Regions from separate parts of the Sinorhizobium numidicum genome, predicted to be linked through region 4. Evidence: predicted binding sites of a transcription regulator. Region 4 holds the regulator's gene; each other region holds the start of a gene.
What was found. The regulator LexA, encoded in region 4, represses DNA repair genes until DNA is damaged. The targets are predictions, from matches to a motif close to TGTTCNNNNTGTGTTCNG.
Positions count from the first base shown of each region.

Region 1 (3,224 bases), on a different replicon from region 4:
TCTTCCTTGCCGAGCAGTTTGCCCATGAGGCGCATGCTCGGCTCGGTGTTTTCCATCGGCTTCTCGCGAAAATCGACATAGACGAGCGGAATGCCAACTTTTTGGAGCTTTTCGACGTAGCCCGCCTCTTCCGTGGCCGTCTTCGCATCGATGTTCATCAGGACGACATCGGGCTTCAGCGCGACCGCCTGCTCGATGTCAAACGTGCCGTCCTTCATGCCGCCGAAGGTCGGCAGTTTGGCGATCTCGGGGTACTTTGCGAGATAGGCGGCATAGCTTTCCGGGTCCGCCTTCGCCAGATCGTCGCGCCAGCCAACGACCCGCTTGAACGGCTCTTCCCTGTCGAGCGCACCGAGGAAATAGATCTGGCGCCCTTCGCCGAGTATGACATGCTCCACCGGCACATTGACTTCGACATCGCGGCCGGTGACATCCTTCACTTTGACCGTTTCAGCGAACACCGCGGTCGACCAAAGCACGCCAAAACCCGCGGCGGCCAAGGCCGCCCTGTTGAAAAGCCTCATTGTTTTCTGCTCCGCTGAAAAATTTGCTGACTTCTAATATTTCATGACTTTATCGGTCAACATTTATCTTTTAGAACGCTTCCAAACAGGGAAGAATGGGAAGAGAAATGAGCGAAGTGGCAGAGCGCCGAAACTATGATCTTCGTGACGAAATCAAGGCTTATTGGTCCGAGCGTGCTGCCACCTTCGACCTCTCGCCCGGGCACGAAATTTTCTCCGAGGACGAGCGCGCCGCCTGGCATCGGCTGTTCCTGCGCCACCTTGGAGAGGGCGCCGGCCGCGCGGCGCTCGATCTTGCGAGCGGAACCGGAGTGGTCTCGCACCTGCTCGATGATCTCGGCTTCAAGGTTACCGGTCTCGACTGGGCCGAACCCATGCTCGACCGGGCGCGCAAGAAAGCGAGGGATCGGAGGCGCAAGATTTCCTTTCGCATCGGCGACGCGGAAAACACGATGGAATCGGACGATCGCTACGACGTCATCGTCAATCGGCATCTGGTCTGGACGCTGGTCGACCCGGCGGCAGCCTTTGCCGAGTGGCTGCGAGTGCTTAAACCCGGCGGCAGGTTGCTGATCGTCGACGGTGATTTCGTCAACACGAGCGCCCTGGAGCGGTTCTTTTCGAAGCTCAGCACCTGGGGCCAGCGCGCCGGGATCTTCAAGGCGGACACGCCCTCGGGTTCGCGAGAGATGATGGAGACCCATCGCAGCATTCTCTCCCGCGTTCACTTTTCCCAAGGCGCGCGCGCCGAGGCGGTCGCCGAACTCCTTGAAACGGTCGGTTTCATCGGCGTGGAAATCGACACCGACTTGAGCGACATTCACCGGACACAGGCGAAGAACTGGAACATTTTCAAGGGGCTTGCCCGAAAGAGCCAGCATCGTTACGCGATCTGCGCCACCAAGCCGTCAGCCGCGGCCTGACAGGAAGTCCCTGCCGCACCCGACCAGACCGCGTCCGTTCGCGGTCCGCGAAAGTTCGGCGACGGTTTGCGACGTCGTCTCAATCGTCTCTGCGATATTCCCGGGGGAAATCGATGTCCGCCTTCCCTCGCCCCTGTTCTGCGATCGCAATACCCACAGGAGCGGTCGGTCGCGATGCGAAATCACATCTCACCAGCTTTGCAACGGCCGGATCTGTTGATACGTTCGTTATTTGTTCTCGATTCGACACTGAGCCCGCAATTTGCCAACGGCAATTTCGGATGAGGCGGCTCCTGAACCTGCGTAATGACGACTCGACTCCGCGATTCCGGAAATAACAAAGAGATAAACAAGGCAGATGAACGCGGCGCATCTGGAGAAACTAAACGACCGGCAGCGCAGCGCTGTCGAGCATGGCGTCGGACTGCCGAACGGGGCGATCGGCGGACCGCTCCTGATTATCGCCGGCGCCGGGTCGGGCAAGACGAACACGCTGGCGCACCGTGTGGCACATCTGATCATCAACGGTGCCGATCCGCGCCGCATCCTCTTGATGACCTTCTCTCGTCGTGCGGCGGCCGAGATGGGTCGGAGGGTCGAGCGCATCTGCGCACAGGTTCTCGCCGGTAAGGCCGGCATCATGGCCGACGCGCTTGCTTGGGCGGGAACATTCCATGGTATCGGCGCACGGCTCTTGCGCGAATATGCCGGCGAGATCGGTATCGATCCGGACTTCACCATCCATGACCGGGAGGATAGCGCCGATCTAATGAATCTCGTCCGTCATGAGCTCGGCTTCTCGAAGACGGAGGGCCGCTTTCCGACGAAGGGCACCTGCCTCGCGATCTATTCCCGAGCGGTAAATTCCGAACAGCCGCTCGATGAGGTTCTGCGCGCGTTCTTTCCCTGGTGTGCCGCCTGGGACAAGCAATTGCGTGAACTGTTTTCCACCTACGTGGAGGCAAAGCAGGCGCAGAACGTTCTCGATTACGATGACCTGCTGCTCTATTGGGCACAGATGATGGGCGACGCCGTATTGGCCGAGGAAGTCGGCGAACGCTTCGACCATGTGCTGGTCGATGAATATCAGGACACCAACCGGCTGCAGGCTTCGATCTTGACGGCGCTCAAGCCCGGTGGCCGCGGCCTGACCGTCGTTGGCGATGACGCCCAGTCGATCTATTCGTTTCGGGCCGCGACAGTGCGCAACATTCTCGATTTCCCGAACGAATTCAGCCCCGCCGCCGACATCATCACCCTCGACCGGAATTACCGCTCGACACAGCCGATACTCGCGGCTGCCAATGGCGTGATCGATCTGGCGCGCGAGCGCTTCACCAAGAACCTCTGGACTGAGCGCGAATCCGCCGAAAGACCGCGGCTGGTGACGGTGCGTGATGAGGCGAGCCAAGCAAATTACATCATCGATCAGGTGCTGGAAAACCGCGAGAGCGGCACGCTGCTGAAGCAACAGGCAGTGCTCTTTCGCACGTCACACCACAGCGGGCCGCTGGAAGTGGAACTGACCCGCCGCAACATTCCCTTCGTCAAATACGGCGGGCTTAAATTCCTGGACAGCGCCCATGTTAAGGACATTCTGGCGGTGCTCAGGTTTGCGCAGAACCCGCGGGACCGCGTGGCGGGCTTTCGGCTGATGCAACTGCTGCCGGGCGTAGGTCCGCAGACGGCAAGCCGAGCGCTCGATGCTATGGCGGCCGACCCGGAGCCGCTGACGGCCCTTTGCGCAATGCCTGCCCCGCCGCGTTCAGGCGATGAC
Region 1 covers NZ_CP120367.1:1,195,910-1,199,133, forward strand. Annotated here, with positions in the region: gene PYH37_RS05685 (ABC transporter substrate-binding protein) at 1-524, opposite strand, end outside; gene PYH37_RS05690 (class I SAM-dependent methyltransferase) at 632-1,447, shown strand; gene PYH37_RS05695 (ATP-dependent helicase) at 1,806-3,224, shown strand, end outside.
Region 1: the regulator LexA is predicted to act here: its motif matches at 1,670-1,687, upstream of PYH37_RS05695 (ATP-dependent helicase).

Region 2 (3,224 bases), 1.3 Mb from region 4:
GCCCCATTCCAATAATTCATGCATGCAGAGGGCGCCATGGCTGGCCATTCACAGTTCAAGAACATCATGCACCGCAAGGGCCGTCAGGATGCGGTGCGCTCGAAAATGTTTTCCAAGCTTGCGCGCGAAATCACTGTCGCCGCAAAGACCGGCCTGCCTGACGCCACCATGAACCCGCGCCTGCGCCTGGCCATTCAGAACGCCAAGGCGCAGTCGATGCCGAAGGACAATATCGAGCGGGCGATCAAGAAGGCTGCGGGCGGCGATGCCGAGAGCTATGAGGAAGTCCGCTACGAGGGCTACGGACCGGGCGGCGTCGCCGTCATCGTCGAGGCGCTCACCGACAACCGCAACCGCACTGCTTCCAACGTCCGCTCGATCTTCACCAAGGCCGGCGGCGCACTTGGTGAAACCGGTTCGGTCTCCTTCTCCTTCGATCGGGTCGGCGAAATCACCTACAAGGCCACCGTCGGCGATGCCGACAAGGTCATGGAAGCGGCGATCGAGGCGGGCGCCGACGACGTAACGAGCGACGAGGATGGCCACACGATCGTCTGCAGCTTCGAAAACATCGGCGAAGTCTCGAAGGCTTTGGAAGAGGTGCTGGGGGAGGCGGAAACCGTCAAGGCGATTTGGCAGCCGCAGAATACCGTGCCGGTGGACGAGGAAAAGGCGCAGTCGCTGATGAGGCTGATCGATAATCTCGAAGACGACGATGACGTTCAGAACGTCTACTCCAACTTCGAGGTTTCGGACGAGGTCCTGGCTAGGCTTTCGGCCTGACGCAGCTTCGTTTCTCTGACGCAATCGACCGGCGACAGGAACCGCAGGTCGATTGCTTTTTTAGCTAGTGATCAAACCGTCGTCGCCAGATCCCGTTGCGCTTCGGCGAAAAGCGTAAGCGAGCGGAGCCGCGCCTCCATGTCGAAAATCGGCATCGAGATGATCAGCTCGTCGGCTTTGGTCTGCTCGAGGAACGTCGCGGTCTTCCGGTGGATGGTTTCCAGTCCGCCGACGACCGCATAGGTCATCGCATGATCGACGAAGATCTTCTCGTCAGTGGTCCATCGCCCCTCCATCGATTTGACCGGCGGCGGGAAGCGGCCGCGCGCGTTGCGGCGGAGCGCGACGAAGGATTGCTGCATGGAGGTGAAGAGATAGTTCGCCTCCTCGTCCGTATCGGCGGCAACGCCCATCACGCCAACCATCACATGCGGCCTGTCGAGCTGCGGCGACGGCGTGAAGCGTTCGCGGTAGATTTCGAGCGCGGAGAGCAGCATGTCCGGCGCGAAATGCGAGGCGAAGGCGAAAGGAAGCCCGAGCATGCCGGCCAGGTGGGCGCTGAAATGACTGGAACCGAGCAGCCAGATCGGCACGTTCGAATCGGCGCCCGGTACGGCGATGATTTTTTGCTCTTCGCTGGCCGGACCGAGAAGAGCCTGCAGTTCCACGACATCATTCGGAAAATTGTTGGCGCTCGCCTCCATGTTGCGTCGAAGTGCCTGCGCCGTCCTCATGTCGGTACCAGGCGCGCGGCCGAGGCCGAGATCGATGCGGCCGGGATAAAGCGCCGCCAGCGTGCCGAACTGCTCGGCAATGACGAGCGGCGAATGGTTGGGCAGCATGATGCCGCCCGAACCGACGCGAATATTTTTCGTTGCCGAAGCCACATGAGAGATGACGAGCGACGTCGCGGCGCTGGCGATGCCTTTCATGCCGTGGTGCTCGGCCAGCCAGAACCGTTTGTAAGCGTTCTCCTCCGCCGCGATCGCGAACCGGCGCGAGTTTTCAAGCGACTGGGCGACGCTGCCGCCGTCGGTGATAGGCGAAAGGTCGAGAATGGAGAAAGGGATCATGGCAACGCCTTCAATTAAGAGAATTTGATCGATCGCAATGTAGGTTCAAGATTCCTGAGGCCAAGAGCATGCCGGAGGTTTTCTGCGGAGCGAGGCTGTTTCTGTACAATGTTTTTGTTTTGTTCACTTTTTGCTGGCAGCGTTCTGCCGGTCGACATAGGGTGAGCCATGCAGAATACGATTCGCATCATCGGCATCGATCCGGGATTGAGGCGCACGGGTTGGGGCATTATCGAGACCCTCGGCAATTCGCTGCGGTTCGTCGCCTCCGGCACGGTGACTTCCGATGGCGAGATGGATCTCGCGTCGCGCCTTTGCCAGTTGCACGACGGCCTTGCCGAGGTCGTGCATGGCTATCGGCCCGATGAGGCCGCCGTGGAGCAGACCTTCGTCAACAAGGACGCAACCGCGACGCTGAAGCTCGGTCAGGCGCGCGGCATCGCCATGTTGGTTCCGGCGCGCGCGGGTCTCAGGGTTGCCGAATATGCGCCGAATGCGGTCAAGAAAGCCGTCATCGGCGTCGGCCATGGCGAGAAGCAGCAGATCCACATGATGCTGAAGGTGCTGATGCCGAAGGTGCAGTTCAAAGGCAATGATGCCGCCGACGCGCTTGCCATTGCCATTTGCCATGCGCACAACAGGCAGGCGATCACCAGCCGTCTTGCGGCGCTTGCCGGCTAGCCGGCCTTCAGAATTTCCTTCAACCTCAAGGTAAAAGAGCATCCAGAAAGACGAAGCCAGATGATCGGCAAACTCAAGGGCACCATAGACGAGATCGGCGAGGATCACGTGGTTCTCGACGTGCATGGCGTCGGATACGTCGCTCATTGCTCGGCGCGCACGCTTGCCAAGCTCGGATCGGCAGGAGAGGCGGCCGTACTCTTCATCGAGACCTATGTGCGGGAGGATCAGCTAAAACTCTTCGGTTTCCTGACCGCGCTCGAGCGCGAGTGGTTCCGCCTGCTTCAGAGCGTCCAGGGAGTCGGCTCCAAGGTGGCGCTGGCGCTGCTCTCGACGCTGACGCCCGGAGAACTCGCCAATGCCATTGCGCTGCAGGACAAGACGTCCGTGGCGCGCGCTCCCGGTGTCGGCCCAAAGGTAGCGGTGCGCATCGTCACTGAACTCAAGAACAAGGCTCCGGCTTTCGCCGGCGAGATGTCGGCCGCGATCAGCCTCAAGCAGGAGCTGGGCGAGGGCGTCGCCTCCGCGCCGGTTGCGGATGCGGTTTCGGCCTTGACCAATCTAGGCTATTCGCGTGACCAGGCGGCCAATGCGGTTGCCGCTGCGTTGAAGAATGGCGGGGACGGAGCAGACAGCGCCAAGCTGATCCGTCTCGGACTGAAGGAACTGGCGCGGTGAGGGGCAAGC
Region 2 covers NZ_CP120368.1:3,166,970-3,170,193, reverse strand. Annotated here, with positions in the region: gene PYH37_RS26535 (YebC/PmpR family DNA-binding transcriptional regulator) at 37-783, shown strand; gene PYH37_RS26530 (LLM class flavin-dependent oxidoreductase) at 855-1,856, opposite strand; gene ruvC (crossover junction endodeoxyribonuclease RuvC) at 2,025-2,537, shown strand; gene ruvA (Holliday junction branch migration protein RuvA) at 2,598-3,215, shown strand.
Region 2: the regulator LexA is predicted to act here: its motif matches at 1,966-1,983, upstream of ruvC (crossover junction endodeoxyribonuclease RuvC).

Region 3 (3,224 bases), 660 kb from region 4:
GGGCACGGTGGCGATTGCGAGCTTGGCGAAGATGTCGATCAGCGGCGAGATCAGCACCGAGATGACCATCAGCGTCAGGCCATAGGAAATCCGACCATGATCGGCTGCGAGTTTTGGAAGGACGATATCGCTCATGATCTTTCTTTGGGCTTCTTGTCCACGGCCCTCAGGCACCAGCCGGCAAACTCTTCCGTCGCCTTTTCGCGGCCGATTTCATTCAACGTTTCGTGGCGCATGCCTTCGTGGATGCTGACGGTGACATCGCTCATGCCGCGCGCCTTCATGCGCCGGGCGAGCCAGCGGATGGCGGCGGCGTTCTCGGTAGAGGGATCGGCGCTGCCGCCGACAAGATGGACCGGCAGGTCTGCAGGCAGGTGCGCCAGACGGTCGGCCCGGCCGCCGGCGAAAGCGAAGGCGAAGACGTCGAGCCACAGCGATACGGTAGCGTCGAAGCCGCAAAGCGGATCGGCAACATATTTTGCGACCTCGCCTTCATCGCGCGACAGCCAATCGAAGTCAGTCCTCCGCCTGGCAATGGCCTTGCTCCAGGCGCCGAAGGTGAGCTTTGAAATGAGCGGGCTCGGCACGTCCGAGCCTTTCAGCATCCTCTCGATCGCCAGCAGCGCCTGACCGGCCCGGCCCGCGAGGCCCGGGCGGAAATTCGCGTTCCAGACGGCGAGCGCATCATAGAGTTCGGGATCTGTCTCGACGGCGTTGAGGGCGATGAGCCCGCCCATCGAATGGCCGAAAAGAATGACCGGCAATCCCGGATGGTTGGCGGCTGCCATCTCTCGGATCGCGCCGAGGTCGGCGATGACCTTCGTGGCACCGTCGCGGTGCGCGAACATCGCAAGCGGGGCGTCCGGTGCCCGGCTCTCACCATGGCCACGATGGTCATGGGCATAGACTTGAAAGCCGTGCGCGGCCATTGCCTCGGCGAAGCGGGCGTAACGACCGGAATGTTCGGCGAGCCCATGGCTGATGATAAGAATGCCTCGGGGCTTGGAGGAGGCGGGGAAATGGCGCCAGCCGAGAGCTGCGCCCGTCGGGCTTTGATGCGTCCTCACCTGCCCGAACATGCCATGCTCCCGAACTATCCTCAGACCTTGAACTGCCATCCGCTCATGGCGAAGGCTGGCGCATTCGGCCGCAGGAATGCCCCTGCAGATATGAAATCGATTTGCGCAGTAAAGGCAATCGCCGCTTGTTGCTGGTTGCGCATGAGATCACAACGAATCCGGAAGTGAGAATTAGGGGTTGCAATTTTCGCGTTTTTCTCGCTATTTGTTCCTGTTTTGTTTTCCCGCTGGAGGCCATTATGAGAATGCGGGCAAGGGCGTTGGTGAATCTGATGCGAGTTGCGGCGCTTACACTGGGGTTGGGACTTTCGTCCTTTGCCGCGGCGCAAGATACGGTAACCGACGATGCGTCCGGGGCGGACGGCGCCGGCAAGACGGAATATGTGCTGGCGGTAAGCTGGCAGCCGGGATTTTGCGAAACGCGGCCGACCCGCAAGGAATGCGTCGATCAGACGGCCGAACGCTTCGACGCAACGCACTTCTCGCTTCACGGCCTGTGGCCGCTTAAAAAGAGCTATTGCGGTGTCGAGGCGGAGCTCAAGGCGCAAGACCGCAAGGGCGATTGGCTCGACCTGCCGAAACTCGCGATGGCGGATGAGACCGCGGCCCGCCTGCTCGTCGTCATGCCGGGCGTAAAGTCCGGCCTTGATCGGCACCAGTGGCTGCGCAGCGGCACGTGCCAGGCGACGAACGCCGAGGATTATTTCACGCTGCAGCTTCGTTTACTCGACGAGCTGAACACGTCCGCCGTAGGCGCGCTTTTTGCCGATAAAGTTGGTTCCGAACTCGAAGAGCGGCAGATCAAGCAGGCCTTCGACCAGAGTTTTGGGGCGGGGGCCGGCGACCGGGTGCGCATGCGCTGCCAGACCGTCAACGGCCGCAGCGTGATCACCGGCCTCACGATCGGGCTTTCCGGCGACCTCTCGGGCAAAGCCAATCTTAAAAGCCTGATGCAGGCGGCGGGACCGACGGATTTCAAGTGCGCCAAGGAGATCGCCGACGCCGCCGGGCGGGGCTGATCCGAGAGGGTGGCCGCAATGAGGGATCGGCGGGGCAGGCCTCTGGCGCATTGCCCCGCCGGCATAATTCGCCTACATAGCGGGCAAATTTCCTTCCGATGCGGAGCATTCCTTTATGGCACGTCAGTTCATCTATCACATGGCCGGGCTCAACAAGGCCTACGGCAACAAGAAGGTCCTGGAGAACATACATCTCTCGTTCTACCCGGACGCGAAGATCGGTATTCTCGGCCCCAACGGCGCCGGTAAGTCGACGGTCCTCAGGATCATGGCCGGGCTCGATCATGAATATACCGGCGAGGCTTGGGTAGCCGAAGGTGCGACAGTCGGCTACCTGCCACAGGAGCCTCAGCTTAACGCGCAAAAGAACGTGCTCGAGAATGTGATGGAAGGCGTCGCAGCGAAGAAGGCGATCCTCGACCGGTACAACGAGCTGATGATGAACTATTCCGACGAAACTGCGGATGAGGGCGCCAAGCTCCAGGATGTCATCGACAGCCAGAACCTCTGGGATCTCGAGAGCCAAGTGGAGATGGCGATGGAGGCACTGCGCTGCCCGCCGGGCGACGCCGAGGTCGCCAATCTCTCGGGCGGCGAGAAGCGCCGCGTGGCGCTTTGCAAGCTGCTCTTATCGCAGCCGAACCTGTTGCTGCTTGACGAACCAACCAACCACCTCGACGCCGAGACGATCGCCTGGCTTGAAAAGCACCTGCGCGACTATCCGGGCGCCGTGCTGATGGTGACCCACGATCGCTACTTCCTCGACAACGTCACCGGCTGGATCCTCGAGCTCGATCGTGGTCGCGGCATTCCCTACGAGGGCAACTACTCCGCCTATCTCCAGGCCAAGTCCAAGCGCATGACGCAGGAAGGCCGCGAAGAGGCGGCGCGCCAGAAGGCTATCAGCCGCGAGCAGGAGTGGATCGCCTCCAGCCCGAAGGCCCGTCAGGCGAAATCCAAGGCGCGTATCCGCGCCTATGACGAACTGGTCCAGGCGGCGGCCGACCGTCGTCCGGGCGATGCGCAGATCATCATTCCGGTCGGCGAACGGCTCGGCCAGGTGGTCATCGAGGCGGAGAACATCTCCAAGGGTTATGGTGACCAACTGCTGATCGATGACCTGAGC
Region 3 covers NZ_CP120368.1:2,528,359-2,531,582, reverse strand. Annotated here, with positions in the region: gene PYH37_RS23375 (DMT family transporter) at 1-135, opposite strand, end outside; gene PYH37_RS23370 (alpha/beta fold hydrolase) at 132-1,079, opposite strand; gene PYH37_RS23365 (ribonuclease T2) at 1,325-2,098, shown strand; gene ettA (energy-dependent translational throttle protein EttA) at 2,214-3,224, shown strand, end outside.
Region 3: the regulator LexA is predicted to act here: its motif matches at 1,286-1,303, upstream of PYH37_RS23365 (ribonuclease T2).

Region 4 (3,224 bases):
GAAAACCGGCGTGCGCGAAAGCGTACCGTGGGTTCGAATCCCACCTCCTCCGCCATTGGCTTTTAACTGTTTGACTCCATGCCATTTATTCTTCCGATCGATAGAGACGCGAAGGTCGGACAGGAATAGCTTCGTCTCGATATCCGACACGCGCCCCGACCCTCGCGGTGCGCTTGCCAAGGAAGATGATCTGAGGGAAAGTTACAGTCTGGCCCTTGAGGCCTGGGCAACTAGGTGGCGAAAAACCATGCCTGTTAAATTTCTGATGGCAGCCGCGGCAATTGCACTTTTCACACTCTCTGGATGTGCAAGCACTGGAGCAGGCAACACGACATACACTCAATGGTACGGACCATATCCTGAACCCGATTTCGACGTTCTGACCCCGGGCGGTCTGCGCTTGGCCTACTAGGATCGGAACTCGATCAGGCGACATGCAATGGGGCGGCATCGAGCCGCACGTGACGTGCGGTACTCCGGCGGAACGTCTGCAAACTATAAGCGTAGGGGTCGCCGGAGCTTGCGGGCGATCATGCTGCGCGAGTGCCGCGCCCGACGCTTTCTGGCGCCTGACCAACAACCGCGGGAATGCTCACTGTACAGGGTAAGCCCGGGCCACTTCCACAGGAACATTTGCGACTGCAGGGGGTTCAGCATCACACCGAAAGGAGGTTGATGATGGCGTCCTATGCAGTACCTGATCCGATCGGCCCTGGGCCAGGGCCAGGAGTTATCCCTCCGAACCCTGTGCCTCCGCTCGAGGTGCCCGATCCCCCGACCAAAGAACCACAGCCTGACAAGCTTCCCGAAGAGGAACCCGGCAAGAAACCTGACGAAAAGGAAGAACCACCTCACGCCGAGCCCAAACGGTCTTGATACGAATATTTCCCTGGGCCTTCGGATCCACGTCACCAGCACCGGTATTGCGCGCAGGCGCTTAGAACGAGCCGGGTAACCGTTGTTTTCGGCCGCAGCCAATATGACCATTCCTCGCCGCCGGCCCCGAGGCTTCCGGTAATGGTCCGTCGGTATGCTGCCCAAACCACTCCACTGACCTCGAAACTTAAATAGTCGGCGAAATTCACGGAATTTTAGGTACTTGCGGAACACATATGGAACAGATAGTGTCTGTTCTTGATTTGTTTCGCGATTCTGGAGTGACGCGCCATGCTGACCCGCAAGCAACAGGAATTGCTTCTTTTCATTCATGAACGAATGAAGGAAACCGGGGTGCCGCCCTCCTTCGACGAGATGAAAGACGCTCTCGATCTCGCATCGAAATCCGGCATTCACCGCTTGATCACCGCGCTTGAGGAGCGCGGCTTCATTCGCCGGCTGCCCAATCGGGCCCGCGCGCTGGAGGTCATCAAGCTGCCGGAAGCCTATTCGGGAACAGCTCAACCCCGGCGTGGCTTCTCGCCTAGCGTCATCGAGGGGAGCTTAGGCAAACCGCCCGCAACGCCGCCGACGGCGAGGTCGGCACCGCCGGTAGAGACTGCATCCGTAACTGTGCCTGTGATGGGACGAATCGCAGCGGGCGTTCCGATCTCGGCAATCCAGAACAACACGCACGACATTACCGTGCCGCTTGAAATGATCGGCAGCGGCGAGCACTACGCGCTTGAAATCAAGGGCGACTCGATGATCGAGGCGGGCATCTTCGACGGTGATACGGTAATCATCCGAAACACGAGTACGGCCAATCCCGGGGACATCGTCGTTGCTCTGGTCGACGACGAGGAAGCGACTTTGAAGCGATTCCGCCGCAAGGGTGCTTCGATCGCACTCGAGGCGGCTAACCCGGCTTATGAAACACGAATATTCGGGCCGGATCGGGTCAAGATTCAGGGTAAGCTCGTCGGGCTCATCCGCCGTTATCATTAGCTTGATGGACGGCAGCACTGGTCTGACGCAACAAGATCTGCCGCTGCTCGTTGCGAGACGACGATGCTTTGACAGCCTCGTTCGGACAGAAGCCACAACCGACGCTAATGGATACTAACGCCCCGCGGCTGTCCATATTTCGTTCCAACCCCAGTCGCCGAACCGACCTTCTCCGCGGCATAAAATCAGAACTTCGTTGCTGGCTCGCCTCTGTTAAGAGCGGCGTTGCCAATTCCGCGCAACCGATTTGGCTGATCACCTCACCGCATCGGTGTTAGAAGCTTAGGTCGTTGATTTCATTAGGGGGAATCTTGGAGGCCTCGCCCGGAATTGAACCGGGGTACAAGGATTTGCAGTCCTCTGCGTCACCACTCCGCCACGAGGCCTCTCTGACTTGAATTCTCAAGTCGTGGCGCGGATTTAGAATGATTGGCTGGAAACCGCAAGAGGCAATTTCGGAAATTTGTCCTCGGTGATTTCCGATATGAGGTTTCCACAACGCTCCTGAACGAAGGCTGCCGCAGCTTGCCCTCCTCCGTCCAGGTAATCGATCTCAGGCGTCAGCACCGTCTGGTAAGACGGCGTTCTTCCGTCTCAGCCTCCGGCCGGCCTTCCCCCCGGCATGCGTAAGGCTATCTTGGCGCTGCGGCTGCGGTTTCGCCCGGCGGCAAGATCCGGAACATAAAGGTCGATACCTTCTCGTCCGGCTTGAACGGACCCGGCACCTCATGGCTGACCGGTTTCAGGCTTTGAAGGAAAGCAGCGATTGCCGCGGCGTCTTCAGCGGTGAGCTGCGCGAATGCGTGCCACGGCATGATCGGCGCGAGAATACGGCCGTCGGGCCGCTCTCCGGTCTGTATCGCAGTCACGATCTGCTCCTTGGTCCAGCTGCCAATTCCAGTCTCCTTGTCGGGCGTTATGTTGCGGCCGACAAAAACACCCTGCCCTGGAATTTCGAAACCAACATCTGAACCACCGAGAAAACGCGAGGTGTCCGGCTTTCCGAAGAAATACCCTGGTGTGTGGCAGTCGTTGCAGCCGCCGATCGTGACGAGATATTCCCCTCGCGCAATCTGCGTGTCATCGGCCTGTGCCGTGAAAGGCTGCAATCCCAAAGCAGAGGCGGCAACAAAAACGAACCGAACGGATGACGGAAACATCATTACCCTCCCTTTATATATTGGAACGCTGACGGACCGACGAGACGTCGTGCCATGGCGCGTCCTTGTCTATTTTCGTTAATAAGCGGCGCGTATCCACGCACCTAATTCAGAGTTATCTAATAGATATACTCCATACTCTTATGATCCTGAAGTGCGAGTGATGAACAGGGCGCGGAA
Region 4 covers NZ_CP120368.1:1,872,720-1,875,943, reverse strand. Annotated here, with positions in the region: tRNA gene PYH37_RS20235 (tRNA-Ser) at 1-55, shown strand, start outside; gene lexA (transcriptional repressor LexA) at 1,168-1,884, shown strand; tRNA gene PYH37_RS20220 (tRNA-Cys) at 2,197-2,270, opposite strand; gene PYH37_RS20215 (c-type cytochrome) at 2,517-3,044, opposite strand.